2 regions of the Paenibacillus cisolokensis genome follow, and region 2 is predicted to be linked to the other one. Evidence: riboswitches for the same ligand, from Rfam matches in the RefSeq annotation. Region 2 holds a riboswitch; the other holds the start of a gene.
The links. Region 2 has a riboswitch for thiamine pyrophosphate ahead of ABEV74_RS00840 (ABC transporter substrate-binding protein). Riboswitches for the same ligand answer to the same signal wherever they lie in the genome.

Region 1 (15,738 bases), on a different contig from region 2:
CGGGATGGGATCGTACCGTGCGACTGGGCGGCGAAACTGCTGTTTGTAACGCCGAGCCGGCAGTTTCCGACGGGGGCGGTATTGCCGCCTGTCCGGCGGAAGCAATTGCTGGAATGGGCGATCCGCCGGGAGGCCGTCATCGTCGAGGACGATTACGACAGCGAATTCCGTTGGGGAAGCCGACCGTCCGAGCCTTTAAGGGCGATGGACGCGACCGGACGGGTCGTCTATCTGGGCACGTTTTCCAAAACGATGTATCCGGACTTGCGGATCGGCTACGCCGTTCTTCCGGATAGCCTGATCGAGCCGTTCTTGCGTGCGAAATTTTTACTGGAGCCGCATCCGACCGGCATTGCGGAGCAACGGGCGCTGGCCGCCTTCATGGCGAGCGGGCAGTACGGCAAACATTTGCGGAAGGCGCGAAGAATATACGGCCGGCGCCTCGCCGCGCTCAGCCGCGAGCTTGATCGCCGCCTTCCGCATCTGTTCGAGCGCGAGCGGTCAGGTGCGGGGCTTCATCTGTTCGTTCGATGGAAGAAGGAGCCGGAGCTGTACAGCCGTTTCCGGGAGGCTTGCGCCAGGGCGGGCGTGACGTGGACGGACGGCGCCGTGTACTGGACAGGCGGACCGCCGCAGCCTTCGGCGCTGCTCGGTTTTGCGCATTTGCCGGAAGAGCGGATCGTTCTGGGCGTCCGCCGTATGGAGGAGGTATGGCGGCGGATGTAAGAATATGTTGCGGATAGCCGGGCGAGATCGATCCGGCTTCGCTAGCGCGTTTTCCTGCTGTCTGCGGCGATCAGCCGTCCGAGCGCTTCCCCCATTTTTACCTTCAGTCCGGGTCGCAGGTCGGCGCGCGGCTCGAATGTACCGTTTTCGGTCAGCAGCACGACGGTTGAACCGAATTCGAAGCAGGCCAACTCCTCGCCCTTTCGGACCTCGTTTCGCTCCGGATCGGTGTAGCGTATGCCGGAGACGTTCATCGCCCCGACTTTCACGACAGCCATTTCGCCTCCCCGATGCCTGATGTAGGTGATCAGCCGCTCGTTCCGGCTCAGCACGCGCCGCATATGTCGCAGGCCGAAATCGTTGACGGGATACACTTTGCCCGTTACCCGTTCCCGCTCCACGATCGTGCCGTCTGCCGGCACATGAATGCGGTGATAATCGGTCGGGCTGAGATAGAGGACGATGCAGTAGCCGTTCTTGTAGTTTTCGGTTCGGGGAGACCGGTTGAGCAGCTCCTCGATTGAATAGTCCTGACCTTTGATGTTTAGGACGGTTCCTTCCCTTGCCTGCCCCAATCCGGTGATAAGCGCGTCGACCGGGCTGACGAGCGCGTCCGGAGCCGAATCGACGATTCTCATGCCCGGCTTCAGCCGGCGGGTAAAAAACTCGTTCAACGTCGTATATTGTTCAAGAGGCTTCTCGGCTTCCTCGACCCGAATGCCGTATATGCGGGCGAATCTGGGAATGAAGCGGCGGCTTGCCCTGGAATGGGCGAAGCGTCCGGTCAGCCTGGAAATCCATTTGCGAGAGCTTAATTCGGTCATGGAACGCAGCAGCCATTTGGTCATGCCGGTGTCCTCACGTCCTTTCCTTCGGTAAACATGGTAACTTAGCTTACCCGGATAGTGTGACATATCCCGACAAACAAATCAATCATTCTGCCCGGAAATTGTTTTAACGAAATCCAGGTAAAGTTTTCCTTATCCTCGAAAGGATGCCGTATATACAGCAGCATCATGCCGGAGCAGTTGAAGAAGCGCTGGCGTGCGTCTCACCCGGGTGACAAAGGTTTATTCCGGAACGATTCCGAGCATCCTTGGTGCTGGGGGTGATTCGGAAGGATGATGTACATCATTACGGGCACAGCGGCGCTGTTGGGAGCGGCTGTGCTGGCTGCTGCGAGAATCCGGGGAGGAACGCTCAGGCGTCTTATTGACGGGGCCGCCGCGCTGGCCTTACTCGTTGTCTTTGCGGCCGCTGCCGTCAGCATCTATCGTACGGTTGCCGGAGATACCGTTTTTCTCACGCAAATTCACGAGCTGCTGCTCAATCCCGCTTTTATGGCGGGAGGCGCCTATTTGGCCGTTTATGCGTTAAGTTTGCTCGGCGCGATAACACTAGGCCTTGGCGATTGACACCGACGGGAAATGACGGATGCCCGATTTGCGGATGGCGGGACACTTGGGAATGTCCATACAGGGCGAGGGCGCGTATGCTGAAGGAGCACGACGCAGGTACGCATCCTTGCACCAAGGAGGGCTTCCTTTTAATGAAACCGAAAATCGCCTTCGTGACGCCGGGCTCCTTCCCGCTGCCGTCTTCGTCAAGCAGCTCCGTAGAGCGGGTCGTCGAGGAGCTCGTTCCGCTGCTGCCGCCCGACGTGGAACCGCGCATCTACGGTAGAACAGGCCGCGGCCTGCCGGCAGCCGGACTTCTGCGCGGCGTGCGCTGCGAGCGGTATCCCGCGGCCGACAAGAGGCAATATGTCCGATCCGTCGCCCGATCCGTGCGACGCTTCAAGCCGAAAGTGATTCAGGTTGAAAACCGTCCTTCCTACGCCGTCCGTCTGAAAAAGAGCAATCCCAGGGCCCGGCTCTGGATCAACCTGCATTCCTCTACCTTCATCGGAAAGCGTTACATTAGCGGGACTGCCCTTCGCCGCGGTTTTCGCAGCGCCTCCAAAATCATCGTCAACAGCGATTACTTGCGGCAAATCGTGGCTCGCAAAGTGCCGGAGGCCGCAAGCAAGCTGCGCGTCGTTCATCTGGGGGTCGACGTGAACCGGTTCAGGTCGAGGTTCTCCCCGGAAGGAAAGGCGAGGCGCGAACGGCTGCGGCGCCGGAAAGGCTGGGAAGGGCGGAAGGTCATTCTGTTCGTCGGCAGGCTGATCCCGATAAAAGGCGTGCATCATCTGTTCGCCGCCTTGCCGGAGCTTATTGCCAAGCATCCGAAGCTGCTGCTTGTCGTTGTCGGCAGTCCGTTTTACGGTTCTCACCGTACGACACCATATTCGCGCAAGCTGCGTCGAATGGGGAAAAAGCATCCGGCCCATGTCCAGTTCGTTCCGTACGTGCCGCACACCAAAGTGCCGGACTGGTTTCTCGCTGCCGATATCGCCGTCGTTCCTTCCGGCAAACGGGAAGCTTTCGGACTCGTCAATGTCGAAGCGATGGCGACCGGGTTGCCTGTCGTCGCGACGCGGGCGGGCGGCATGAAGGAAATTGTGAGAGACGGCAAAACCGGCTATCTGCTCGATCCCGACCGGATCGTTGCGCAGCTTCGCGATAAGCTGCACCGGCTGCTGCAGGACGACGAGCTGTGCCGGACGATGGGAAGGAACAGCCGGGAACGGGTGGAGCAGCATTTTACATGGCGGCACGCCGCCGATCGCTGGCTCGCTTTGCTGCGCGAAGACGGTTTGTTGTGAAAGAATAGCGGCTGTCATATCGCAGCTTAAGAGGTTCCTTCCGGCGAACCGGAATTGCCGCAGGGGTTGACAGCTTTATCGCCTGAGGGTATAGTCTTACCAGGAAACCACTAGGGGCGCCCGCAAGGGCTGAGATAAAGCGCCGAACGCTTTGGTCCCTTTGAACCTGATCTGGGTCATGCCAGCGTAGGAAAGTGGAATGGTACGTACAGCGTGGAGAATCGGACGGCTTGCTGCCGGACGGACCGTTGGATCTGACGGTCCCCGTCGTTTCAAGCAGCTTTTCACAGCTTCCGTCCGCGGCGTCCGGCGTCCAGCCGGTACCGCATTCTCGGCGCCATGCAGCAGTTGCCGTTACCGCCGCCCTCGTCTGGGCGGCTTTTTTGTCGTCCGGGAACGGGAGCGCAAGACGACGGCAACGATCGGCAGGCAAGGCGAAGCGCGAAATTCGCTGCCGAAGGCGGTGAAGGCGGTATCGTCGCGATCCGCGGTACGGCGCGTCTGATGTGTACGGGAATCTTTCGGAGGAATGCGCGTTGATGCCGCCGGTAACCGAAGCAAGCGGTGCCGTGCCGTCTTGTGTGCCGATGTTCCCGCAAAGTGCCTTCCCTTCCTTCTTTAGCCTGACGGATGACAGGGCCTCCTGGTGGAATTCCAAACTATTCCACACGGGAGGTTTTTTTATGCCGATATTGACCACTCCGCTGCCTGGCAGCCGCAAAGTTTATGTGACCGGATCGCGGGAAGACATTCGGGTGCCGATGAGGGAGATCGTGTTGTCGCCGACCGAGAGGGCGGGGACCGAGAAGCCGAACGAACCGGTGCGGGTGTACGACGCGAGCGGTCCGTATACCGATCCGGCTTATGAAGCCGATGTGCGGAAGGGGCTGCCGCCGCTGCGCCGCGCCTGGATTGACGAACGGGGAGATACCGAAGAGTACGCCGGCCGGGAGGTCAAACCGATAGATAACGGCTTCTCGACGGCGGAGCGGGCGGAAAAGCAAGGCGCACGCCAGTTCCCCAATTTGAGCCGCCGGCCGCTGCGGGCGAAGAGCGGGCGCAACGTGACGCAGCTTCATTACGCGCGCAAAGGGATCATTACGCCCGAGATGGAATTTATCGCGATCCGCGAAGGGATGAGCCCGGAATTCGTCCGCGACGAAGTGGCCGCCGGCCGTGCGATCATTCCGGCGAACATCAACCATCCGGAGTGCGAGCCGATGATTATCGGGCGCAATTTTCACGTCAAGATCAATGCCAATATCGGCAACTCGGCCGTCGCCTCCTCGATCGACGAGGAAGTCGAGAAGATGACGTGGGCGATCCGCTGGGGCGCCGATACGATTATGGACCTGTCGACAGGCAAAAACATCCATACGACGCGCGAGTGGATTATCCGCAACTCCCCCGTTCCGGTCGGTACGGTGCCGATTTACCAGGCGCTGGAGAAGGTGAACGGCGTCGCGGAAAACCTGAGCTGGGAAGTGTTCCGCGACACGCTGATCGAGCAGGCGGAGCAAGGCGTCGACTATTTTACGATTCACGCGGGGGTACTGCTGCGCTACATCCCGCTGACAGCGCGCCGGGTAACCGGCATCGTTTCGCGCGGCGGCTCGATTATGGCGGCCTGGTGCCTCGCGCATCACAAGGAAAATTTTCTGTACACCCATTTCGAAGAAATATGCGAAATTATGAAAACCTACGACGTTTCGTTCTCGCTCGGCGACGGCCTTCGCCCGGGATCGATTGCGGACGCGAACGACGAAGCGCAGTTCGCCGAACTCGAGACGCTCGGCGAGCTGACGAAGATCGCCTGGAAGCATGACGTGCAGGTGATGATCGAAGGACCCGGCCACGTGCCGATGCATCTGATCAAGGAAAACGTCGAGCGCCAGCAGGCCGTTTGCCATGAAGCGCCGTTTTATACGCTCGGCCCGCTCACGACCGATATCGCGCCCGGTTACGACCACATCACTTCGGCGATCGGCGCGGCGATGATCGGCTGGTTCGGCACCGCGATGCTCTGCTACGTAACGCCGAAAGAGCATCTCGGGCTGCCGAACAAGGAGGATGTGAAGGAAGGCGTCATCGCCTACAAAATCGCCGCCCATGCGGCCGATCTCGCCAAAGGCCATCCCCGCGCGCAGCTTCGCGACGACGCGCTGTCCAAAGCGCGCTTCGAATTCCGCTGGCGCGATCAGTTCCATCTGTCGCTCGATCCGGAACGGGCGATGGCCTACCATGACGAGACGCTTCCGGCGGAAGCGGCCAAGTCCGCCCATTTCTGCTCCATGTGCGGACCGAAGTTTTGCAGCATGCGGATTACGCAGGACATTCGCGAATATGCGGCGCGGAGCGGGATGGAGACGACAGAGGCGATCGAGGCGGGCATGAAGGAGAAGGCCGACGAGTTCCGGGCGTCCGGCGGTTCGATCTATGTCTGACGATCGGCGTTCGGAAAGCGGTTGGGCGGTTGGCCGGGATGGCGGCCGCACGGACGGGGACGGCGGCTTGACGTCCCGCGTCGACAGCGACCGCTATTCACGGCAGATCCGGTTCGCCGCGATCGGCGAAGAGGGGCAGGCGAAGCTCGCCTCCGCCTGCGTCCTGATTGTCGGGACGGGAGCGCTCGGCGCCTCTCTCGCCCAGCATATGGTGAGGGCCGGCGTCGGCACAGTCCGTCTCGCCGACCGCGATTTCGTCGAGTTCAGCAATTTGCAGCGGCAGTCGCTGTTCGATGAGGAGGATGCGGCCCAGTCGCTGCCCAAGGCGGTCGCGGCCGCCGACAAGCTGCGCCGCATCAATAGCGGCGTGGCGGTCGAGGCGCATGTCGTCGACGTCAACGAGCGCTCCTTGCCGCCGCTGGCCGACGGCGCATCGCTCGTTCTTGACGGCACCGACAATGCCGCTACGAGGTTGCTGCTCAGCGATGCCTGCTTTGCGCGCGGCATCCCGCTGCTGTACGGCGGCGTCGCGGGATCACAAGGCATGAGTGCGCCGCTCGTACCCGGCAGAACCGCTTGCCTGCGGTGTCTGATCGGCGAAGGGGACGACGGAGAGGGCGAGACGTGTGACACGATCGGCGTCATCTCGCCGGCAGTCGATTTTGTCGCCGCGCTGCAGGCGGCCGAAGCGCTCAAATGGCTGACCGGCAATCGCGATGCCGTCAGGACGACGTGGCTGACTGCCGATCTGTGGCCGTTTCGGCTGCGGGAGTCCGCGCTTCCGGAAGGAAATCCGGCCTGTCCGCATTGCGGCGGGGCGGCAAGGCCGGACGCAGGGCGGCTACCGGCCGGGGGCTATGGGCGCGGGCGCGATAGCAAGCCGGTGCCGGGAAGACGCACAGCGGCGCCGGTTGCCGGAACGGCCGTTCGTTTTGGAGAGGCTGGCGAAGAAATCGGCGGTCCGGCTCGACGGGCCGCCTCAGCCGTGCAGGATACCGGCCCGATTGAGGCGGCGTCGCTATGCGGGCGCGATACGGTCCAGGTGACGCTCGGTTTTCCGTTGAAGCTGGACGAGTGGCGCGAAACGCTCGCCGCCAGGGGCTGCCGCCTGACCGCGAACCCGTATTTGCTTCGCGCGGAGCTGCCGGAAGGAGAGAAGCTGGCGTTGTTCCCCGACGGGCGCATCCTGGTGCAGGGGACGACGGATACGGGACGGGCGGTCGCCCTTTGCCGTGAATATGTTGTCCGGTAACGGCAGCGGAACGATGGCCGCAATGCGGCAAAAGGTTTCACAACGCCAGAAGGAGGGACGCAATGTTGGGCAAAAAAGACTGGAGATCGTTCAGGCTCTACGTGATTACCGGGGAAAATTACCACCCGGGCCGCAGCTTGACGGATGTCATGGAGGAGACGCTGCGGGGGGGTGCCGATATCGTGCAGCTGCGCGACAAGAATGCTTCCAAAGCCGACCTGCTGGAGAAGGCGAAGCAGCTGCGGGAATTGACGGCGCGTTACGGCGTGCCGCTTATTATTAACGATCACCCGGATATCGCGATCGCCGTCGGCGCGGACGGCGTTCATCTCGGGCAGGACGACATGCCGCTCGCCGAGGCTCGGCGGCTGCTCGGTCCGGAGCGGATCATCGGCATATCGACCCACAATATCGGGCAGGCCCGACTCGCGCAGGCCGAAGGCGCCGATTATATCGGAGTCGGGCCGGTATTTCCTACAGGGACGAAGCCGGGTCGGACGCCGGTAACGCTGTCTTACGTCAGCGAGGCCGCGGCCGAAATCCGCATTCCGTTCGTGGCGATCGGGGGCATTACGCCGGATAACGTCGATTCCGTGCTGGAGGCGGGGGCAAGACGGATTTGCGCCGTGTCGGCCATCGTCGGAAACGCCGATCCGGCCGGCGTTTGCCGCCGGTTGCTGGAGCGGATAAGCCGGTACGAAGCCGCTCGCGAGTCCTCCGGACCGGCCAAGTCCTGCGAAGTGACGGTCAACGGACGATCCGTCCTGACCGACGCCGGCACCGTGGCCGAACTGGTCGCGCAATACGGGCTGCTTGACAGAAAGCTCGTCGTGGAATGGAATGGCGCCGTACTGGCGCGGCACGAGTGGGAAAAGACGCCGCTGGAAAACGGCGCGGTCATCGAACTGGTTCATTTTGTTGGAGGAGGCTGAAACCGCGATGAAACGATATGATTCCCAACTGGAAATTGGCGGAACAAAGCTTCGCTCCCGGCTCTTTCTCGGCACCGGACGGTTCCCCAATCCGGCCGTTCTTCAGCAGTCGCTGGAAGCGTCGGGAGCGGAGGTCATTACATTCGCGGTGAGACGGGTCAATCTCGACAGTGTGGAGGACGACTCCGTGCTGCAGCACGTAGAGGACCGTTCGCTCATCTATTTGCCGAATACGTCGGGAGCGGGCAATGCCGATGAGGCGGTGCGCATCGCGAAGCTTGCCCGTGCCGCCGGATTGGGAAACTGGATCAAGGTGGAAATCAGCCGCGACGAACGGACGCTGCTTCCCGACCCGCTGGAGACGCTCCGCGCTACTGAGCGGCTTGTACGGGAGGGGTTCGTCGCGCTTCCCTATACATCGGACGATCCGATGTTGTGCCGGAGGCTGGAGGAAGCCGGCGCCGCCGCCGTCATGCCTGGCGGAGCGCCGATCGGAACCGGGCTCGGCATACTGAATCCGTACAATCTCGGTCTCATTGCCGAACAGTCGCGCGTACCGGTCATTGTCGACGCCGGACTCGGATCGGCGCAGGATGTCGTCCAGGCGATGGAGCTCGGAGCGGACGGCATTCTGGTAAATACGCCGGTCGCCAAAGCGCAGGACCCGGTAGCGATGGCCAAAGCGATGCGGCTTGCGGTGGAAGCGGGCAGGCTGTCCGCGATGGCCGGGCGCATCCCGCGCAAGCCGTATGCGTCGGCCAGCAGCTCGGCCGAAGGAGCGCTGTTCGGCGGGCCGTACGCCGCCGGTTCGGCGATTGAAGGCCGGCGGGCAGAGACGTCCGCAGAGGGGCTGCGGCGATGAAGGAAGAATTGCTGGTCGTGGGAGGCGGCATTGTCGGGCTATCATGCGCTTATGAAGCGGCGAAGCGAGGCGGCCGGAAGGTCACGATTGTCGACCGCGGCGATTTCGGCGGCCAGGCGTCCGGAGCGGCGGCCGGCATGCTTGCGCCGTATACGGAAAATAGCGAGCAGCCCGATCCTTTCTTTCGGCTCTGTCTGGACAGTCTGCGCCTGTACCCGGAATGGGCGGAAGAGATCGAGCGTCTGTCGGGCATTTCCGTCGAGTTGACCCATACCGGGAGCATTCAGGTCGCGCTGCACGAGGCCGACATGCTGCCGCTTCGCACCCGGCAACGATGGCAGAACGAGTGGGGAGCGCGGGCGGAATGGCTGGACGCGGCCGATCTGCGCAGACTGGAGCCGGGGCTTTCGAGTGCGGCCGCAGGCGGATTGTATTGCCCGGAAGAAAGCCATGTGTACGCGCCAAAGCTGGTCAAGGCGCTGGAGGCGGCATGCCGCCGGCTCGGCGTCTGCTGCGCAGGCAATGCGGGAGATACGGTGGATCTCATGCTGGACGGCGGCCGGGTTCGTCTCGTTACGGAGACAGGCGGCCGCTTCGAAGCCGACCGGGCCATCGTATGTGCCGGAGCATGGACGGGGGCGTTCGAACGATGGTTCGGGTTCGCCGTGCCGGTCAATCCGATTCGCGGGCAAATATGCGCTTATCACTCGCCGATCGGCGAAGTGAGGCAGATGGTGTTCACCAGCCAGGCGTACTGGGTGGGCAAACGAAACGGCACACTCGTCTGCGGCGCGTCCGAAGATATCGCCGGCTTCGACACGTCCGTCACCGAACGCGGCATTGCCAGACTGACGAGGTGGAGCGGGCGCGTCTTTCCGGCGCTGGCAGACCGTTCCCCCGTTAACCGCTGGGCCGGCCTTCGTCCGGCCACCCTGGACGGATGGCCGCTGCTCGGTCTGGTACCCGGCGCGCCTCAGGCTGTCGTCGCCGCCGGTCATTACCGCAACGGCATTCTGCTTGCCCCGGTTACAGCGAAACGGATTTGCGACGTTCTGGACGGGACGCTCCCGGCCGCCGAGCTTGCTCCGTTCGCGCCGGACCGCTTCGCGGCAAGCGTCAGGACGCTAGGATAGGAGGAGGACGGACATGAAGCCATTTCTCGCTTTGACGATCGCCGGATCGGATTCCGGCGGCGGCGCAGGCATTCAGGCCGATTTGAAGACGTTTCAGGAGCTGGGCGTGTTCGGCATGAGCGTCATTACGGCGTTGACGGCGCAAAACAGTCTCGGCGTACACGCCGTTCATCCGGCGCCGGTTTCGATCATCGAGGCCCAGATCGAAGCGGTCCTGTCGGATATGGGAACCGATGCAGTCAAAACCGGCATGCTGTATGACGGCGCGATCACCGAAGCCGTCGCCTGGGCGATCGGCCGTTACGGCGTTCCCCGGGTCGTCGTCGACCCGGTGCTGGTCGCGAAAGGGGGCTCCGAGCTGTTTCGTCGCGAAGAGCTGGACGCGCTGCGGACGAAGCTGCTGCCCGCGGCGGAAATCGTCACGCCGAACTTGCCGGAGGCGTGCGCGCTGCTCGGACTGCCGGATGGCGCCTTGCGGACGCGCCGCGATATGGAACAGGCTGCGATCGCATTGCTTGATTTCGGTTCCCGATATGTTCTCCTTAAAGGAGGGCATTTGGAGAACGAAGAGGAAGAGGCGGCCGATGTCCTGGCCGGACGGGACGACGGGCCGGTCTGGCTGAGCGCGCCGCGCATTCCGACCGGCCATACGCACGGTACCGGCTGCACGACGGCTGCGGCTCTTGCCGCCTATATGGCCCGCGGGTATCCGGTCGCCGAAGCCGCCGCCGCGGCGAAAGCTTTCGTCACCGCCGCGATCCGGGCTTCGTTTCCGCACGGAGCGGGCACGGGCTCGCTCTGGCATGGGGCGCACCGGGGAGAACCCGGCGGCCGCCGCTGAGCGGTCGATATAGCAGAACCGGCTTTTCTTTTTCGCTTTTCACACGCGCTTTCTCCAGCTTTTTCGCATCTGCTAGTCGCGAGTCTATAGGTATTTGCATACACTACCTATGATATATCAGGCAGAAGAAGGAGAGGGCTATGGCGAAAAGCAGAAAAGGAAAAGGCCCGCGAGGGCGGAAGCCGCTCTTTTATGTCGATAATCCCAAAGCTTCTGAATTAAAATGGCTCGATGAACTGAAGAAAAAAACGCAGGCGCAGGGTGACGTCAATGAGGTCAAGACGGCCGCGAGACCGCCGGTTCAGAAACCGGTCACGATTAAGGCGCTTGCGGAACCGCTCGTCGAATCGTCTGCCGCTGCCGAATCCGAATCGTCGTTAATAACGGATACGGCGAATGCCGGAGGGAAATTCCCCGTCGTATCCTCGGATACGAAAATTGTCGCGTCATTCGACGAGCAACAGCTCTCGACGAAGACGGCAGTTTATACGGTACCGTCCCCGGAAGCCGCGCCGGCCGATCCGGGTTCGGTTTTCTCGGATGATGCGCTGACGCCCGATCATCAAGCGGCCGTGCCGGCGCAATCCGACGAAACCGCCGATCCGCCTGTCAAGGATAGCGGCGAACGGCGCGAGCAAGCGGAAGGGAAGCGTTTGCCGGGCCGGCAACTGCCGTTCATTTATACGGATGATCTGGCGGACGAAGCGGTGACGGGGGAAAAGATTGCCTCGGGAGCGGTTGACGAATCGAAACTGCGGACGGGAAGCGTGACGACGCGTGTCATTGACGATTTTGCGGTGGAGAGCATTAAAATAGCGGACGGCGCTGTAACAGCAGCGAAGCTTGCGTCCGAGACGATTACAGGAGAACATCTGGCCAAAAACGCGATCTCCGGAAGCAAAATTCGCGATCGTTCCATTACCGGCGAGAAGCTGAAGGACGGCAGCATCACTTACGAAAAGCTTGCGGACCGCACAATCAGTTCCGACAAGCTGGCCGAAGGATCGATTGAAGCGAAACATCTGAAGCCGTTTCTGGTGAACTCCGACTTGCTTGCGGATCGCTCGGTTGTCTCATCGAAAATTGGAAGCGGGGCGGTCCGTTCCGAAAATATTGCCAATGAAGCGATCGACACGTCCAAGTTGGCCGACGGTTCGGTTACGAGATCGAAACTGCGCGACGGCGTGGTAACCGGGGATAAAATCGGCGCCGAAGAAATCGATTCCCGCCACTTGAAGAAAGGCCTGCTGCTTACCGAGCACGTTACGATCGGCGCGATTACGGGAAAGCACGTGGCCCCGGGCGAAATTACCGCGGAGCACCTGGCCGAAGGAACGGTCGGTTCGCGAGAGTTGCGTCCGGCGTCTGTCACCGCCAGCGCATTAGCCGAAGGATCGGTGGACAGCTCGCATTTGCGCCATGGGTCCGTTCAAAGCGATCATCTCGCCGCAGGCGCGGTTGAAGCGGTTCATATCACGGATGATTCGCTCACATCGGCGAAACTTGCCGATCAGTCGGTAACGACGATCAAGCTCGTCGATCACGCCGTTACTTCCTCCAAAATCGCCGAAAAAAATGTGACGTGCGACAAGCTGGCCGACGACGCGGTCAAGACGAACCATATCGGGCGGGCAGCCGTTACGTCCGACAAGCTGGCTGACAAAAGTGTCGGCCCCCGCCAATTGAAAGCGAATGCCGTTCACGGCACTCATATCGCCCTTCATGCGATCGATTCTACCCATTTGCGGGATAATGCCGTAACGGGGGAGAAAATAGCCGCTCGCGCGATTGGGGAGGGTCACATTTCCGCCAGAGCGGTGAAGCGGGACCAATTGGCTGAAGGAGCTGTCGGTTCCATTCAACTAGACGGCGGAAGCGTGACGGCAAGCCATCTTACGGAAGGCGCAGTTGAAACGCAGCATCTGGCCGATAGTGCCGTAACATTTGAAAAAATCGACAGCGAGGCGATCCGGGCACACCATTTTTCAGCGGGTTCCGTTGTGGAAGAAGCGATTTCGGAGAAAGCGGTCGCGTCGCGCCATCTGCAGCCCGGCATTGTCGGTGCCAGGCATATGGCGGAAAATGCGATCGGCACCGAAGCGCTGCAGAACGGAGCGGTGACGGGAGCGAAGCTGGCGCATGGGGCGGTCAGCGAGCGCCATCTGGGCGCCGGCGTCATTTTCTCGCATCATCTCGGGGACCATGTCGTCAATTCGCTGAAGCTTTCGCCTGAATCGGTCTCAACCGACAAACTGTCCGATTTGGCCGTAACGGGTTCGAAACTGGCTGACAGCAGCGTATCCTCCGACAAAATCGTTCCCGGAGCGGTGGACGGATCGGCGATCGCAGCCGACGCCGTAACCGGCGTGCATGTGCGTGACGGCGCGATTGCCGGGCGGCACTTGCAGCACCGCATTTTGGAAGAAACCCATTTTCGCCCGCAGTCGGTCACTTCGGATATTATCGCCGACGGCGCGGTAGACGCGCAGAAGCTGGCACCGGGAAGCGTATCCGGCATTCATCTTGCGCCCGAATCTGTCGAGGGCCGCCATTTGACGGACGGGGCCGTGCACGGTTGCCATTTGGCCGACGGTTCGATACGGGAGGGCCATCTGACCAACGAGGCGGTCACAGGGGATAAGCTGGCGCCGCAAAGTGTTGGGGAGGCTCATTTGCGCAGCCGGTCTGTCGGCGTTTCGGCGCTGCAGCCGGATTCCGTATCGTCGGAGACGATTTCGGCCGGTGCAGTGGAAGCCCGGCATCTTTCCGCCCGTTCGGTGGGAGGCGAGGCCATCTGCGAACGAGCCGTGAGCGCTGCTCATCTGGCGCCGAAGTCGGTCGGCGAAGCCGCGCTGCAGCCGAACGCGGTAACGGCCGAGAAGCTTGCGGCCGGCGCGGTGACAGGCGATCATCTCGCACTCGAGACGATTGCCAGCAAGCATCTCAAGGCGGATAGCGTACAAGGGTACCATATCCGCAGAGGAACGATTACGGCGTCCCATCTGGCGGTCGATACGCTGCTGCTGTTCGACAAAATGCCCGACGGAAGCCTGCATGGCAGCAAAGCATTGGAAGACGGCTCCGTGTGCGGTGCCAAGCTGGCAGCGGAATCGGTGGACGAATCGAAGCTTGCGAGCGGCGCCGTGACGGAACAGGCGATTGCCGAAGGGGCCGTGACGGCAGAAAAGTTGGGCGTTTCGAGCGTCACAAGCGAGAAACTGGCCCCGGGTTCGGTACTGGCCGTTCATCTGGCCGCGCAGTCGGTCGGAACGGGCGAGCTTGCCACGGGCGGCGTCACCGAAAGCGCGCTGGCCTCAGGCGCTGTTACCACCGGAAAGCTTGCCGATGGCGCAGTGACGGAAGCGAAGCTCGTGGACAGCGCAGTGACGGAAGCGAAAGTAGCGGACAGAGCGGTGACCGCTGCGAAGCTGGCTGACGGTGCGGTAACGGAGGCGAAAGTGGCCGACCGCGCAGTAACGGAAGCGAAGCTGGCGGACGGCGCAGTGACATTTGGCAAACTGGCCGAAGATGTCGTCACGCTCATGATTAACCGGCTTGTAAGCATTCTGGAGCAGCCGCAATTAACCGATGGATGCGTCACATCTGACAAATTGTCAGATCGAGCTGTTTTGTCCGCGCATCTATCTGAAGGCATAGTCGGTTCGGAGCACATCGGCAGCGAAGCAGTTTGCGGTTCGCATATCCGGGAACGAAGCGTACAATTTCAGCACCTTGCTTACCAACCGGTCGCTACAGCTTCCAAAGAGGCTGCTCTGCAGCAATTCGGTCTTTGCGACTACGAGTTTGCAGGGCAGTCTGAACAGACTGACATTCCGATCAAATTCGAGATTCCTTTCCTTAGCGAACAGTACTCGATCATTTCTACAACCGATCATCCCGCGTGCTATGCGACCATTAAGGAAAAAAGGCCCGACGGAGCGGTTCTGTGTATTGTTAGAACGCGTTTTGGCCCGGAACCGAAAGGGACAGTAAACTGGGTGGCCATCGGTCGGCATCCGATGAATTAACGGTATAAGGGATCTTGCAAAATTTCGGTCTCGTTCCTCGTTCATACGAAATGGTGGGCACAAGGACCCCCGATTTCCACTATTACCAGTGGTATTGGGGGTTCTTTTCTATTTTGCCCAGTTTCCCTCCAGATGCACAATCCGGCGTAAGTTTGCCAAGCGCACGATTCGTGCCTGTCTGGGTCAGAGCGCGCGGAAAAGGCGCTATACCTATACGGGCAAGCGTCCTGAACCCTGTACAAATGCCGTTTCATAAAGGTTTGCGGTACATATGATATGTGGAGAAAAGAGGCGGCAGAGTATATCCGCAGCACCCAATCCATGGCAGGAGGTAAAGCTTATGAACAGAGCTGACATCGGCAATCGGCTGACAGCCGCGTCCGCCCGCATCCGGTCGGCGATGCGAAGACGCGGGTTCGTTAAGGGAGCCTCTTCCGGGCAGACGGGCACCCGTCCGTTTACTGGGGTCATTGCCAGGAGCCGCGGCCACATAACAGGCAAAGCGACCAAGCGGAACAAACGGCCAGCGCCACCTTTCCCGAGAAAGCCGCGCCGGCCTAAACGTGCCGTCGATTCGTCTGCCAAAGGAATAATGAAAGCGCCGCGCCGAATGTCAGAACGGCGGACTCGGACTGTCGGCCGGAACGATTCGGCGCGGTTTTCCGGGAAGAGCCCCCGTATCTCGCTCAAAGGCGGTAGCCGTAACGGTTTCCGGGGAAATCAGAAAATCGGCGCCAACCGGTTGCCAGCAGGCAGGAATACGGGAAGAAGGGACAGTTTGGACGTCAGGAGCGTGTCCGGATTACCGGAGTC
Region 2 (15,738 bases):
CTTGCCTTCCGTCGTTAGGGAAAGCAGATTTACCCTCCGGTCGTCTGGATCGGGCGTTTTCTTCACTAATTTCATCTTGATTAACGATTGGACTTGTCGGCTGAATGTCGTTATATCTGTCCCTAATGCCTCTGCTACTTTCTGGATGGACGGCTTATGCTGGCGATCAATTTCGTAAAGGATATGGCTTTGAATTAAGGAGATGTCGCAGCCACCGGCAGAACAGCAGTTTTTATTTAGAAAGCCAAAGCGTCGAGTCATGATTTGAAATAGTTCACGTACATTTTCCACGGTGCTTCACCTCATGAAACAGTTATAAAACATTTGATTGCAATTTGCAAGTATTGATTTACTTGTATCCGGAAAATGAGCTGTGAAAGGACGTACAAATTTCAATATTGACTTTTCACCATACATAAATAACAATATGGTTATATGGTTTTATGTGAGGTGATCATCATGACAATGGAATTTGAAAAGATAGCGGATATTCTGAAAGCTCTTGCCGATCCGACAAGGCTGAAAATCCTTTCTTTGCTCCGGATTCGCGATTGCTGTGTATGTGAACTGGTTCCTATCTTTAACATTTCTCAGCCAGCCATTTCTAAACATCTAAGCCGTCTGAAAACGGCTGAACTGGTCCGCGAAACGCGAAAGGGGCAATGGGTGTTCTATTCGATTAATGAAAAGCGGTTAGAGGAAATTCGTTATGCTTTGTCCCATTTGCCTGATCTATCCGAGGAGCTGCGGGAATTGGAGCAACAAGGACTAACGGTTATATGCGAGTAAAGGGGGTGTACAGCAAGTGAGTAAACAAGAGAAAAAGCGACTTTCATTTCTGGATCGCTATTTGACGTTATGGATTTTTGTTGCGATGGCGATAGGAATTGGCTTGGGTTACGTATTTCCTAACTTTGTCGCCGGTTTGAATGAATTTCAAGTTGGAACCACATCGATACCGATTGCGCTTGGCCTCATTTTAATGATGTATCCGCCGCTGGCGAAAGTACGATACGAAGAAATCGGCCGTGTCTTTCGAAATGGCAAAGTGTTAACCATTTCATTGATTCAAAACTGGCTTATCGGTCCGATCTTAATGTTTTTCTTGGCTATTATTTTTCTCCAAGGCTATCCGGAATATATGGTCGGCCTGATTATGATCGGTTTAGCCCGTTGTATTGCAATGGTTATCGTTTGGAACGATTTGTGCAGAGGGGATGCCGAGTACGCGGCGGGACTCGTTGCTTTCAACTCGATCTTTCAAGTTTTGTTTTACTCTGTCTACACCTATATCTTTGTTACGATTTTGCCGGGATGGTTCGGGTTGGAGGGCGTCGTTGTTGATATTACGATGGCCGAAGTCGCCAAGAGCGTGTTTATTTATTTAGGGATACCGTTTTTGGCCGGAATGATTACGCGCTATTCGCTTGTGAAGGCAAAAGGGCGATCCTGGTACGAAACGGTCTTTATTCCGAAAATCAGTCCCATTACACTTATCGCATTGCTGTTTACGATTATCGTCATGTTCTCGCTGAAAGGCGAGATGATCATCCAATTGCCTTTGGATGTCGTGAGGATCGCGATTCCGCTATTGATTTACTTTGTCGTTATGTTCCTGATTTCGTTCTTCATGGGCAAAAAAGCCGGAGCTGATTATCCGGTGACTTCTACACTGGCATTTACCGCCTCGGGGAATAACTTTGAGCTGGCAATCGCTGTTGCCGTTGGGGTCTTTGGAATTCATTCCGGCGCTGCATTTGCGGCCGTGATCGGACCTCTTGTAGAAGTCCCTGTGATGATTGCCTTGGTCAACGTCGCGCTCCGATTTCAGCGAAAGTATTTTTCGAAGGAAGCAGCTTAACATAAACAGGAGGAATCATCATGTCAGATAACAAAAAACTCGTTTATTTTCTTTGTACGGGAAACTCTTGCCGCAGCCAAATGGCGGATGGTTGGTTGAAGGCGCTCGGTAATGATCGGTACGAAGTAAAAAGCGCCGGGTTGGAGGCACATGGGCTGAATCCGCGTGCCGTCCAGGTGATGAAGGAAGCTGGCGTCGATATTAGCGGTCATACATCGGATGTTATCGATCCGGAGATTTTGAATCGGGCTGACTATGTGATTACGTTATGTGGCCATGCAGACGAACATTGTCCGGTGATTTCGAATAAAAACGTCGTGAAATGGCATTGGGGCTTCGATGATCCAGCCAAGGCAACCGGCACCGAGGAAGAAATCATGAGCCAATTTCGAGCGGTTCGGGACGCGATTAAGTCGCGTGTCGAAAAGTTTCTTGCCGAAGGTTGCTAAAATTACAGAAAAGGCGTGCAGCGTTATGGCACGCTTTTTTGTTTGGCGATCATCAGCCTTCGGAACGACGAAGCCAAGGCGGAGTCCTCGAAGAGCAGAAAATGATTCCCTTTATATATATCTACTTTGCGGGTAGTATCAACTTCGCTGGTACTACCCCAACCCCTGGCGGTACTGGTAACTCTATACTTTTTGTAATATAATTTTTCGATACATTCCGTTAAACAATGCTGATGCATCTTCCTCCACTCGAATATGTTTCTCATACGGCATGATGATTTGTTCGAAATGTCGTCCGATGTCCGTACCCATCGTTGCTACGATGGGACGAAGGATTTTTTTATTACCGGCAAATCCTGCGAGGGAGGGGCAAATTTATCGAAAATGATTATTCGCCCCCCAGCTCGCGTAACCCGAATCATTTCTTGAAAACATCGATTCGGCTCGGGGACAACGGATAAGATCAGATTTGCAATAACCATATCGAACGATTCCGGTGAAAAGGTCAATTCTTGCGCATCCATTTCTATGAACTTAAAATTGGGGGAGTCATATTTATTCCTAGCTCGATCAAGCATTTCGGATGATAAGTCAATTGCAGATACAGAAATATTTTTGTCCATAATGAACTGCAAATCTGCTCCTGTCCCGACGCCTACAAAAAGAACTTTTGCTTTTAGGCTTAATGTCGAGGTTCTCAAAGATCTTTTTCCGTGCCTTTAAAAAAGGACCGGAATTGAAAAGAGAATCATAAAAGGGTGCCCATAACCGATAAATCACTTTATTCCAACGGTTATTCATATCCGATTATTACCTCTGACTTTTAACAGACGAAGGCTATTCAATGTAACAATAAGCGTGGCCCCCATATCTGCGAAAATGGCCAACCATAACGTCAACCATCCAGGGACAATTAGAGCCAAAGCTAAGAGCTTAATACCAAGTGAAAACGTAATGTTCTGCTTGATGATTGCAAGGGTTTTTCGGCTTAGTCGAATCGTATAGGGTAATTTGCTTAAATCGTCAGCCATCAAAGCAATATCTGCGGTTTCGAGGGCAGTATCCGTACCCGCGCCGCCCATAGCGATACCAACCGTTGAAGCCGCGAGCGCAGGCGCGTCGTTAACGCCGTCGCCAATCATCGCAACTTTACCATAGTCTTTACGAAGCTGCTTGATGTAATCTAATTTATCTTGGGGCATTAGATCAGCTTTAACGTCTGTAACATTCAAACGCCGCCCGATTGCTTCGGCGGTTGCTTGATTATCACCCGTAAGCATAATCGTTTTCTTGATTCCAATTTCGTGTAATTGCTTAATTACGACTGTACTGGAATCACGCACTTCATCAGCGACTGCTATTAAGGCAAGAATCTGTTGTTCTGTGCCTAATACCATAACCGTTTTCCCTTGTTTTTGTAATTCTTCAATGCGCTGATTCGTTTCAACGCTGATGTCGGAATGAAGTTCAGCAAAGAGTTTCGGACTACCGACGTAATACAATTCCCCGTTTACATTGGCTTTAACACCTTTCCCGGTGATCGATTGGAAATCCTCAACGACTAGGGTTAGGTCTTCTCCGAGGTTTTCCGCTTTACGAACAATCGCGGATGCGAGCGGATGTTGCGAACCTTTTTCGATAACTGCCGCGATTGAAAGCAATTCATTTTCGTTTTTCGTTCCGAAAGTAACGACATCTGTTACTTCTGGAACCCCCTTCGTCAGAGTACCTGTTTTATCAAACGCAATTGCGGATAGTCTGCCGGCTTCCTCAAGGTGAATGCCGCCTTTGATAAGAACGCCATTTTTCGCCGCGTTGCCGATGGCTGTAACAATCGAAACAGGTGTCGAAATGACCAATGCGCAAGGACAGCCGACGACGAGCAACGCTAATCCTCGATATACCCAATCGCCCCAATCTGCACCGACGAACAGAGGTGGAACAACCGCAATACCTAATGCCAAAATCATAATCGCAGGTGTATAGTATTTCGCGAATCGGTCAACAAACGCTTGAGATGGCGCTCTTTCAGCTTGAGCTTCTTCAACAAGGTGAATAATTTTAGAAATCGTTGTATCCTCGACGCGCTTCGTTACTTTGACTTCAAGCAAACCTTCTTCGTTCAATGTACCAGCGAACACTTCATCGTCAATTGTTTTCGTCACGGGAACCGATTCGCCAGTAATCGCGGCTTGGTTAATGGTTGATGTTCCTTTAATAACAACACCATCCATTGCAAGTTTTTGACCTGGCTTTACAATCATGACATCGCCAACCTGTATATCATCGACGTTTACCGTAATTTCTTCGGAACCGCGTCGGATCAGAGCTTCCTTCGGTGCAATATCCATCAGGGAACGAATGGATTGACGCGCTTTTTCCATGGAGTAACGTTCCAAAACTTCACTGATCGCAAACAAGATAACGACAGTCGCGCCTTCGCCCCATTCTCCGATCGCCGCGGCACCGATGATGGCGACCGTCATTAGGGTGTTCATATCGAACTGAAGCCGGAAAAGATTTTTGATTCCTTTTTTAAATAATTCATAACCGCCGATAATAATAGAAGCCGCGTAAGAAATAGCGGATAAGATGCTTTCCTCACCGTACTGCTCACCTAATAAGTACCCTGCGACAAGCAAGATAGCCGAAAGCAGTACGTTCCAATGTTCTTTCCAGAAAGGCTTTTTCTTTTCAATAGATCGTTGCTTTTCAGGTGTAACTTTCAGGTTTTCAAACGCGCCGGCCTTTTCCAATTCCTCAACTGTAGTCCTTCCATAAACGGTGATTTTAGATGCTCCAAAATTGACTTGCGCGTCTTTTACGCCCGGCAAATTTTTTACATTTTTCTCGAAAATGCCTGCGCAATTCGTACAGGTAAAGCCTTGAACCCTGTAGACGTTTTTATCTTCGGTGTTTTCAATTTTATTTTCCATTGATGATCAACTCCCTCGAATGAGTAGAAGCTAGCTGCACCAGTTGACGAACATGGTCATCTTCCAGCGAATAAAAAACTAATTTACCATCCTTGCGGTATTTGGCTAGGCCAAGCTGTTTTAAGGTGCGAAGGTGGTGTGAGGCTGTGGCCATTGAAGAGCCGATGATGTTAGCCACATCACAAACACATAATTCATCCTCTTCGCACAGGGCAAAGGCGATTTTCATTCTTGTTTCGTCAGCTAAAACCTTGAACATCTTAATCATGCCTTGAATATTTTGTCTTTCGAGCGCATTTTGTACCTTTCGGACTTTAGGTTCGTCGTAACAGTAAATTTCACATGAATCCTTTTCTTTCCTGTTCATATCCTCACCTCAACAATCAAATCAATATTTGATTATCATCATACAATAAATCCATCGATTATTCAAATACTCATTTGATTATTTCCCAAGGGCATCTAAAATATTCAGGTTCGAGATCCACTAATTGTTCCTCTGTATCTATTGGCTCCTTTCAGACCTTTGCATATTTCAGTAAAAAAGAGCTATACCGGAAGCCATCTGCGATGACTTTTAAGGATAGCTCTTCAAGTTTTCCTTATTACAAATCATTTCCACATACCGTCAATAATGTCCGATACCTTTATCCAACGAAAATCATTGCCATGGGTGAATTTGATGTTTTTTTGTTGTAGATCAATTTTTGTCACGACTCCTGTTATTTCCGTTACATTAAATTCACCGAATAATACTAAAATTACCTCTTTCCTGAGCTGCATTGATTCAGCAATGAGCATGGATATCCGTTCCATTTCTTGATCATCTAATTGTGGCGGCGGACTCTTTCGCAAGTTCTGCTGGTGCAGGATGTAAGCCTCCCTGTGTTCCGGAAGCATCATTCTGGACGATTCGAACAGACCATTTCCTTGCAGTTTTTTACTCATTTATAATGTCCTCCAATTTTTTGCGCTCGATCCCGCGCTTGGCCCGAAGCTTTTAAAGAAGAGGCCCTCATGATCGCGGTGCTTCCGTATTTCTCTTTAATACGGTCAGTGGTTCTTTCCAACGCTAACTTTACTTCGCGGTTATTGAATAAAGTAAGCTGATATTCCTGATCGCTTACCAATTGACTTAAAGTGACCCCAATTTTTCGAATGGGCAACCCATCCCAATGTCGTTTAAATAGTTTTTTCGCTGCATGGAAAACCTCATCCGTGAGATTCGTCGGGTCGGGTAATTTCATTTGTCTGTAGAAGCCGGAAGGGTGATCAAAATCGGCTCCTTGACAACCTACCGAGACTACCGAGCCCATATAGCCTTTCGTTCGGGTTCGTTGACATACTAACTCCGAGAGTTCTAACAGGGGAACCATGATGTCGTCAAACTCCCGATAATCGAATGGAAGGGTCATCTGATGGCCGATTGCTTTTTGCAAATCGTGTGTACTTGGAGTTACCGGGGAATTATCCTTGCCGTTGGCAATAAGCCACAGAACTTCGCCATTCACTCCCCACTTGGATCTTAATTTTGCCAGGGGAGTCTGAGCCAACTGGCCAATTGTATATATCCCCATGCTCGTTAAATGCCGGCACATCCGGGAGCCCACCATAAACATCTGATGAATCGGCAAAGGCCAAAGCACTTCTTGCAGATCTTCCACAGGCAAGTGGAAAATACCCGAAGAATTACGTTTGGCGAAATTATCGCATGCCATTTTGGAGAGTACCTTATTTTCACTAATTCCAATGCGTACACGAACGCCCGTTTCTTTCATGACTTTATCCTGAATGCTCTTAGCAATCTCATGAGGATCGCCAAAAAGCTGTAAACTTCCCGTGACATCCAAATACTGTTCATCTATGCTGTACGGCTCTACCAAGTCAGTGTAGGATTGATAAATTTCTGTAATTTGCAAGGATACCCTGATGTATTCCTCCATACGAGGACGAATGACCACTAGATCAGGACATTTTGCAAGTGCCTCTCCAAGCCTTTCTGCAGTAGTAATACCATGTTGCTTTGCAAGGGGACACGCGGCGAGGATGATCCCGGAGCGACGGGCTGGGTCTCCTGCAACAACAACAGGTTGATCTTCATACTCGGGATGGGCGGCTTTTTCAACACTTGCGTAAAATGATTGACAATCCGCCAACATTACGATTCGACCTTTGTTATCGCTTTTCATAGGCTACTCCTTAAGTTGACGTTCAGATATTTACTCAAATATTTATTAAGCTCCGCTTTTACCAAACCCCAAAGCATAGAGAACCTATGTTGATAGCCCCTGCACAAATAACGGGCCTCAATGCACAATTCGGTTCGCTGTTGCTCGTACACCTTTATTCCTCTGCCGCGCATTTTTTTCCGAAGCAACGTAACGTCTGCAGTGATTAAATCTTGCGCAGATCGTAAGGCTCTTACATATACAACGTCCATCTTTAGCTTTACTGTCCCTAATGCTTTAATATCCCTTTCCAACACATCCAAAAGAATAGGGAGTAAAATGTATTCTTTGACCAATTGGAGGTCTCCTTCAGTCTCCAAGGGCGCTTGTGTCATACAATCAGCCTCCCGCCTAACTCCTCATTCGACACCTTCCCGCAAAATTGAGCATAAATAGACAGAATTATGCTCAATATTTATTTATGCTCAATATTAAACTGCCCAAAAAACACTGTTTTTCCAGGCGATTAAAGGCTTTTTAGTTTTATGCACACATATTTTAATATTGATACCCAAAAGGACGACGTTGATATCGTCCGGATTTTGGTAATCGTACGGCAGCGTCGTCTGGCGGCCGATCCCTTTCTGCCGGTCGAAGGCGTCGGGCGTTACGGGCGAATCGTCGTAGCCGTTCGCCGTCCGCCACATCACTTCGCTCCATATATCGCACTGCTTCTTCATATACGTTTTCATTTTCCGCTTCAGCTCGGGCAGCGGCGTGCGGGCGAGCTTGCCGATCGTGTCGATCCCGATCTGCCGCAGATGGTTCATCGTGCGGGTGCCGACGCCGAACAGGCAGTCCGTCGGGCGGACCCAAAGCTCTTCCATATTGTCGCGGGTTAATTGAAACACGCCCGTTTCGTTCTTTTTGGCGAAATTGTCGCAGGCCATTTTGGCCAATATCTTGTTTTCGCCGATCCCTATGCGGGTATAAATGCCCGTTTCGTTGCGCACCCGTATCTGGATATGCCGGGCGAGCTCGAGCGGGGTGCATTGAAAATGAGCCAGGCTGGCCGAAACGTCGATAAACTGCTCGTCGATGCTAAACGGCTCCACCAGATCGGAATACGACTCCAAAATGTTCGTAATTTGCATGGAAGCGCGAATGTACGTTTCCATCCTCGGCCGGCGCACGACCAAATCCGGACATTTGGCCAGCGCCTGGCCCAACGCTTCCCCCGTCACAATGCCGAACTTCTTCGCCAGCGGACAGGCGGCGAGCACGATGCCGCTCCGCCGTTCGGGATCCCCGGCTACGACGAGCGGTTGATCGCGGTACCAGGGAGCGGCCGCTTTCTCGACCGATGCGTAGAAAGATTGGCAGTCCGCAAGGAAAATGACGCGCTTCTCGCTGCTGTTCATTTGTCAATCTCCGCCTTCAATCTGGATGTTCAGACGGTCCGCCAGTCCGATTTCCATTTCCGCCCGGATCAGATCCCAGAGCAGCACCATGCGGTGCTCGTAGCCCCGGCACCGGTACCGGGCCGACAGCGAAAACCGGGTGCGGCGCGTCCCGTATACTTGGATGCTGCGGGATTTCAATTCGCCGTTCAGCTCATGTTGTCTTCGGATCACCCCTTCCTGAATCCGGCGCAGGACGGCTGCATAAAGGGAAGGAAACGTAAAGCCGCCGGAACCGACGGCGGCAATGTCCCGCTCCAGCACATCGAGCATGACCGGAATGATCAGGGACTCTTTGACCAGAAGCAGCTCCTCTTCCGTGGGCAAAGGAGATTGCGGCATTCCGGTTCCCCCCGACTATGAGGTACTGGGCATTCATTATTATATAACGAACAAACGTTCGCTATGCAAGTGGTAAAAAATAACGCCAGAAGGCGGAATCGGGCGGAGAAAAGGCCCGCCAGGCCTATGCCGGGCGGACCTTTGAACCGAAATAGCCCACTCAGAAAGGGACAGCGAACCGCCCTTTTCGCAACGCGAAAGTGTACGCGAACGGCAACCGCTACCTCAGTTTTTTCAAACCGTGGGATTTGTGGAATCCGCGCGAGCGGCGTATGTCTTGCGCTCCCCGGACCCCCTGCGTGCCGCCGTCCGGACCGTAAGGCCCAACTTCGTCGCGCACGGAATAAACGTAGCGGTGATGATAAACCGGGATACAGTGGTGACGGTTTACGATTTCAATCGGATGAATGACATGGACGCGCTGCGGGTGACAAATATCGCGGTATATTCGGCGCGGCGGATCGTAAACGGCGGCGTCCGGACAAAAAGGTCGACAGTACATCTGGTTCTCTCCTTTCGGTTGGACTTACAATAGTATACGGGCACTGGGAATTAATGCTTGTGCGAATGCCTCGCGGACAAATGCCGGATTATGCGGGACAAGATGAAAAACAATCCTTTGTTCCTTGGAAACAGTCCATACCAGCCTGCCGAAGGAGTCGTATCGAGCTAGCCGAAAGGCTGTGCGCCAGGCTCGGAACGCTGGCGCCCGTGAGCGCCGCGGCCGCCGTCGACGCGGGACCGCATGAGGCGCATATGCTGCAGCTGGACAGCGCGAAAGCGAGGTCGCGGCTCGGCTGGCGGCCGGTATGGGGAATCGCAGAGATATTTTTATGGAGTATTACAAAGATGAGCCGTACTGCGCCGACGTGCTGGCCTGGATTCGAAGCATAGGGTCGGGGAAATCGCGGTAGCTTTTTTGCCGCCTTCTGCTATAATAGAAATCAGCTGTTCACAACCGCATAGCACCGGGGAGCTGGAGAGGCCGGCTGAGAGGGGATTCCGCTTGCGTGCGCAACAAATCCCGACCCGTATACCTGATCTGGATAATGCCAGCGTAGGAACTGATTTATTGATTGCGCGTTGCCGCGCGTAAGCCGGGGTTGCTCGTGCGGACGCACGCGTACGGCATTCGGACGCCCTCCAGACGGAGGGCGTTTTTTTTATTGAACGGGCTAGCGCCCGGGTTCCGTTTCGGCCTTCGGACTGTGCGATTGCGTGAACGGATGACAGGTCGTTAGGACCGGTAAAAGAAGGGGAGAAATCATCATGAAAACAGACAGACGCTTCAGCCGAAAATGGGGGATCGCGGCCATCGCGCTCGCGCTGCTGCTGTCCGCGTGCGGCTCGTCCGGAGGCGCCAAAGATCCGGAGGCGCAGACGGGAGAGGGGGAGCCGCAGGAGAAGGAGCTGACGAAAGTGCAGCTTGTGCTCGACTGGACGCCGAATACGAACCATACGGGGCTCTATGTGGCGCGGGACAAAGGCTTCTTCAAGGAGCAGGGGCTCGATGTGGAAATCGTGCAGCCGGGCGAAGCGGGCGCGGACGCGATGGTGGCGAAAGGGACGGCCGAATTCGGCGTGAGCTATCAGGAGAGCGTGACGCTGGCGCGCGTGCAAGGGGTGCCGATCGTGTCGATCGCGGCGGTCATCCAGCACAACACGTCGGGCTTTGCCGCTCCCGCCGACAAAAATATCAAGGAGCCGAAAGATTTCGAAGGCAAAAAGTACGGCGGCTGGGGTTCGCCGGTGGAAGAAGCGATGCTGGCCTCGATTATGGAGGAGCAGGGCGCGGACGTCAGCAAGGTCGATATCGTTAACATCGGCAACGCCGATTTCTTTACGGCCGTGAAGCGGGACATCGATTTCGCCTGGATTTTCTATGCCTGGACGGGAATCGAAGCGGAGCTGCGCGGCGAGAAGCTGGACATCCTCTATGTCGCGGACTATAGCGACAAGCTGGACTACTATACGCCGGTGCTGACGACGAGCGAGTCGCTGATCGCGGAAAAGCCGGAGCTTGTCAAGGCTTTCCTGGCGGGCGCGGCGAAAGGATACGAATTCGCGATCGACAATCCGGAGGAAGCGGCCGAAGTGCTGATCGCCGCCGAACCGGATCTTAACGCGGAGCTCGTTCGCGCCAGCCAGAAGTGGCTCAGTCCGAAGTATCGCGACGATGCTCCCCGCTGGGGCGAACAGAAGCTCGAAGTTTGGCAAAAGTATGCCGAGTGGATGTATGAACATAAGCTGCTGGAGAAGGAGCTCGAAGCGGAGAAGGCGTTCACGAACGACTTCCTGCCGGGCTGACCGCCGCGGTTCAGCGGCGCGCACGGGCTCGTTGGTCCCGCGCCGCTGCCCGCGGCTGTTCATATTTTCAGGTGAAGGGGAGAGCAAGCGATGGCGAATGCGCTGGTAAGCATCCAAATATTGCCGACGACGCCGGGAGGGGAAAGCGTCTATCCGTACGTCGACCGGGCGATCGACATCATCAAGGCGTCCGGGGTGCCGTACCGGGTCGGCCCGCTGGAGACGACGATGGAAGGGGAACTCGGCGAGCTGCTCGGCATTGTCGAACGAATGAGCGAGGCGATGGCGGAGCTCGGTTGTCCGTCCGTCATCTCGCAGGTCAAGATCTATTACAATCCGTCCGGCGCCTCGATGGACCGGCTGTTGGAGAAATATCCCGATGGGAAATAAAGGAACGCTGCGTGTCATCTGGCCGCCGGCCGCGCTGTCGCTGCTCGGTCTGGCCGCTTGGCAGCTCGTCTCCGATCTCGGGCTGATCGAGCCGTGGCTGCTGCCGTCGCCGCTCGCCATTGCGCGGGAGGCGCTGGCGATCGCACCGCGGCTGCTGGAGCATGCGGCGGCAACGGCGCAGCTGACGCTGATCGGCTTCGCTGCGGGAACGGCGGCGGGCCTTGCGCTCGCCGCCTTGCTGCATCTGCTGCCAGGCGTCAAGGCGGCGCTCTATCCGCTGCTCGTCCTGTCGCAAAATATCCCGATTATCGTCATCGGCCCGCTGTTTCTGATCTGGTTCGGCTTTACGCTGCTTCCCAAGGTGCTGCTCGTGGCGCTCGTCTGCTTTTTCCCGGTATGCGTGGCGATGCTGACGGGCCTTGCGCAAAGCGATCCGCATCTGGCCGAATATATGCGCATGATCGGCGCGAACAAGCGGGAGATGCTGTGGAAGCTGGAGCTGCCGAATGCGATGCCGTATCTGTTTTCGGGGCTGAAAATCGCCGCCACCTACAGCGTGATGAGCGGCGTCATCGCGGAGTGGATCGGCGCGGAGAAAGGACTCGGCTATTTCATGCTGCTGTCGTCCAAAGGCTTTCAGCCGGCGAGGGTGTTCGCGGCCGTGGCGCTCGTCGTGGCGATGAGCCTCGCGCTGTTCGCTGCCGCTGCCGCTGCGGAGCGGCTGTTCATCCGCTGGCGTCCGGCTGGCGGAGACGAAGGGGGGCGGCCGAAATGAAGGATGCTGTGCCGGCGCTCGAAATCGCCGGTCTGCGCAAAAGCTTTGGCCGGGGGAAAGCGTCCCGCGAAGTGCTGGGCGGCGTATCGCTGACGGTGAACGAGGGCGAATTCGTCTCGCTGATCGGCCCGTCGGGCAGCGGGAAGACGACGCTGTTCCGGCTGATCGGCGGACTCGAGCGGCCTGACGCCGGGGATATCCGCATCGGCGGCAGACCGGCGAACGGACGGCGGGGGCTCATCGCGTACATGCCCCAGCAAGCGTCGCTCATGCCCTGGCGGACGGTCGCGGCCAACGTCGAGCTGGCGCTCGAAATCGCCGGCGTACCCCGGCGGGAGGCGCGGACGCAATCGCGGGAATGGCTCGCGCGCATTGGCCTTGGCGATTATGCCGAATCGTATCCGCATCTGTTGTCGGGCGGCATGCAGCAGCGCGTATCGTTTCTGCGGGCGCTGCTGTCGCCGCAGCCGCTCATGTGTCTGGACGAGCCCTTCGGCGCGCTCGATGCGCTGACGCGGCTTAGGATGCAGCGCTGGCTGCTGTCGATCTGGGAGCAAAACCGCCGCGCGGTGCTGTTCGTCACGCACAGCATCGAGGAGGCGCTGCTCCTGTCCGACCGCGTGCTGGTGCTGTCGCCTTCGCCGGCCGCCGTGATTTACGAGCGGAAGGTGCCGTTTCCGCGTCCGCGGGATGAAGCGTTGTGGACGTCGCCGGAATTCAATGCGATCAAGCAGGACATTTACGAACGGCTGCAAGCGTACGGAGAAGTCGGGGAGGGAGCGCGATGAGCGTCAAGGCATACGAGGAGAAAGCGGGAGCGTCGGGCAAGCCGCAAACGGCGGGAGCGGAGGCGAGACCGGGGACGCCGGAGGCGGGCGTGGCCGCGGCTTCGCCGAAAAAGCCCGAAAAGCCGGAAACGGCGGGGGCGTCGGGCGTACCGGGCGTGGCGGAGCGGCCGCTCGTCTGGATGGACGCCCATCTGCACGTCGACCTGTACGACGAAGACGAGCGCGGTCCGCTGCTCGAACGCGCATTTGCACACGGCGTCGCCCATGTCGTCGCGGTGTCGATGGATCTTGCTTCCTGCATGCGCAACGCGGAACTGGCGCGCCGTTATCCGGGACGGGTTCATCCGGCTTACGGCTGGCATCCCGAGCAGCCGCTGCCGGATGCGGAGACGGAAGAGCGGCTGTTCGCCTGGATTCGCGCCCGGCATAACGCCGGGGAGCCGTTCGCGATCGGCGAGGTGGGGCTGCCCTATTACACGCGCACCGAAGCGGAAGGAGGCGGCAGGCGGTTCGACGAAGCGCCGTATATCCGGCTGCTCGACCGGTTCGCGGCGCTCGCCGCCGAGCTGGATCGCCCCATCGCGCTGCATGCGGTATACGAGGATGCGGACAAGGCGTGCGCGCTGCTGGAACGGCACGGCGTCCGCCGCGCCCATTTCCACTGGTTCAAGGGTTCGGACGAAACGATCGCCCGCCTGGCCGCCCGGCGCTTCTATATATCGGTTACGCCGGACGTCGAATACGAGCCCGACATTCGGGAGCTTGTCCGGCGATATCCGCTCGAACTGATCATGACCGAGACGGACGGCCCGTGGCCGTTCGAGGGGTCGATGGCCGGCCGCAAGACCCGTCCGGAGATGACGGCGGACGTTGTCCGGCATATCGCCGCGATCAAAGGGCTTTCGGCCGAAGAGACGGCGGCGGCGCTGCTGCGCAACGGCCGGCGGTTTTACGGGCTGGAAGGGGCGGACGGCTGACGGCGGCTTCCGGCCGGCCTGTTCAATAAGATGAAGCCTCGCGGCCTTAGCGGCTTGCGGGGCTTCGTCCGTAACGTTGAAATTTACTTTAACGCCAAGTTCATACATGCTTTTTCAGCTATAGACCTTAGTCTAAACCATTCTTATTGACTGAAATGGGAGGGGAGAATATCCTTGCCCTCAACCGAGAAAATTCACTAACCCACCGTTCTTATTAATCATCGGTAAGTTATTGTGATGGCACATCCGGGGACAACAGTAGCAAGAACAACTCCTCGTACAGCATCAATCATCTCTCAAGCATCCCCTCCAGGTTAATTAAATTCGTAACCCCGCGGCCTAAGTCGAAATTGCCGGTACACTGTAAGTATCAGTAAAATCAAGCGAATAAGCAAAAAATTCGGGCGCCCCTTTCGGGACGCCCTTTCATGGGAGAGGAGAAACCGGACGAAGAGCTTATGGGGAAACGTAAGTCTTCTCCGCGGTTGTCTACGGCATCTTTCGACGCCGCTAATTACATGATGAACCGGAAAGGTTTTTTTTATACGCGGCATCCCCAAAAATGTTTAAAAATTTCATGTTCGCGCGATCGTTCGGCCAAAGACAGGAGGCAGACATCGCTCGTATCAGCGGCGCGCGAGCAGATTTCGGACGATAAAGCCGACGTTGGCGGGCCGCTCCGCCAGGCGGCGGACGAAATACGGGTACCACATTCGGCCGTAAGGCACATAGCTGCGCACGGTGTAGCCCTCTCGGGCGAGCTCTTCCTGCAGCGGCGTGCGGATGCCGTACAGCATTTGAAATTCGAAGCGGTCGCGCGGTATCCGCTTCCGCTTCGCATACCATTTCGTCCAATCGATAATGTCGGTGTCATGCGTCGCCACCGCCGAATAGACGCCGGAGTCGAGACGCGTCCCGATAAGCTGCCGGAAATTGGCGTCGACGTCCCGGCGATTCGGGAAGGCGATGCGCGGCGGTTCCTTGTAAGCGCCTTTCACAAGGCGCAGGTTGACGCCTTCGGCCGTCAACTCGACGACATCTTTCCCGCTCCGGTACAGATAGGCCTGGATGACCGTGCCGACGTTGGGCAAGCCTTCCCGCCGCAGAGCGCGTACGAGATCGATCGTTGCCGCGGTATACGGACTGTTCTCCATATCGAGGCGGACGAACATGCCGTGCCGGCTTGCCGCTTCGGCAATCGCGCGGATCCGTTCCAGACACGCGCCGCGATCGAGCGAAAGCCCCATCTGCGTCGGCTTGAGCGAGACGTTGCCGGTCACGCCAT

Region 1: linked by a shared signal. The riboswitch ahead of thiC (phosphomethylpyrimidine synthase ThiC) and the one ahead of ABEV74_RS00840 (ABC transporter substrate-binding protein) in region 2 are both predicted to bind thiamine pyrophosphate.

What each region holds. Positions count from the first base shown of each region.
Region 1 covers NZ_JBCNFP010000097.1:4,760-20,497, forward strand. The annotation lists gene pdxR (MocR-like pyridoxine biosynthesis transcription factor PdxR) at 1-726, shown strand, start outside; gene asd (archaetidylserine decarboxylase) at 768-1,574, opposite strand; gene ABEV74_RS15930 (hypothetical protein) at 1,848-2,141, shown strand; gene ABEV74_RS15935 (glycosyltransferase family 4 protein) at 2,276-3,433, shown strand; TPP riboswitch at 3,536-3,643, shown strand; gene thiC (phosphomethylpyrimidine synthase ThiC) at 4,117-5,877, shown strand; gene ABEV74_RS15945 (ThiF family adenylyltransferase) at 5,870-7,129, shown strand; gene thiE (thiamine phosphate synthase) at 7,192-8,061, shown strand; gene ABEV74_RS15955 (thiazole synthase) at 8,069-8,923, shown strand; gene thiO (glycine oxidase ThiO) at 8,920-10,056, shown strand; gene thiD (bifunctional hydroxymethylpyrimidine kinase/phosphomethylpyrimidine kinase) at 10,070-10,897, shown strand; gene ABEV74_RS15970 (WIAG-tail domain) at 11,038-14,925, shown strand; gene ABEV74_RS15975 (glycosyltransferase family 2 protein) at 15,704-15,738, shown strand, end outside.
Region 2 covers NZ_JBCNFP010000003.1:70,038-85,775, forward strand. The annotation lists gene ABEV74_RS00775 (MarR family winged helix-turn-helix transcriptional regulator) at 1-291, opposite strand, end outside; gene ABEV74_RS00780 (ArsR/SmtB family transcription factor) at 466-789, shown strand; gene arsB (ACR3 family arsenite efflux transporter) at 806-1,861, shown strand; gene arsC (arsenate reductase (thioredoxin)) at 1,882-2,310, shown strand; gene ABEV74_RS00795 (class I SAM-dependent methyltransferase) at 2,628-3,011, opposite strand; gene ABEV74_RS00800 (heavy metal translocating P-type ATPase) at 3,108-5,246, opposite strand; gene ABEV74_RS00805 (ArsR/SmtB family transcription factor) at 5,236-5,613, opposite strand; gene ABEV74_RS00810 (YolD-like family protein) at 5,859-6,194, opposite strand; gene ABEV74_RS00815 (DNA polymerase IV) at 6,191-7,435, opposite strand; gene ABEV74_RS00820 (YhjD family protein) at 7,432-7,809, opposite strand; gene ABEV74_RS00825 (DNA polymerase IV) at 7,906-8,835, opposite strand; gene ABEV74_RS00830 (YhjD family protein) at 8,839-9,216, opposite strand; gene ABEV74_RS00835 (hypothetical protein) at 9,437-9,718, opposite strand; TPP riboswitch at 10,176-10,297, shown strand; gene ABEV74_RS00840 (ABC transporter substrate-binding protein) at 10,486-11,523, shown strand; gene ABEV74_RS00845 (thiamine-binding protein) at 11,614-11,913, shown strand; gene ABEV74_RS00850 (ABC transporter permease) at 11,903-12,688, shown strand; gene ABEV74_RS00855 (ABC transporter ATP-binding protein) at 12,685-13,476, shown strand; gene ABEV74_RS00860 (TatD family hydrolase) at 13,473-14,453, shown strand; gene ABEV74_RS00865 (proline dehydrogenase family protein) at 15,080-15,738, opposite strand, start outside.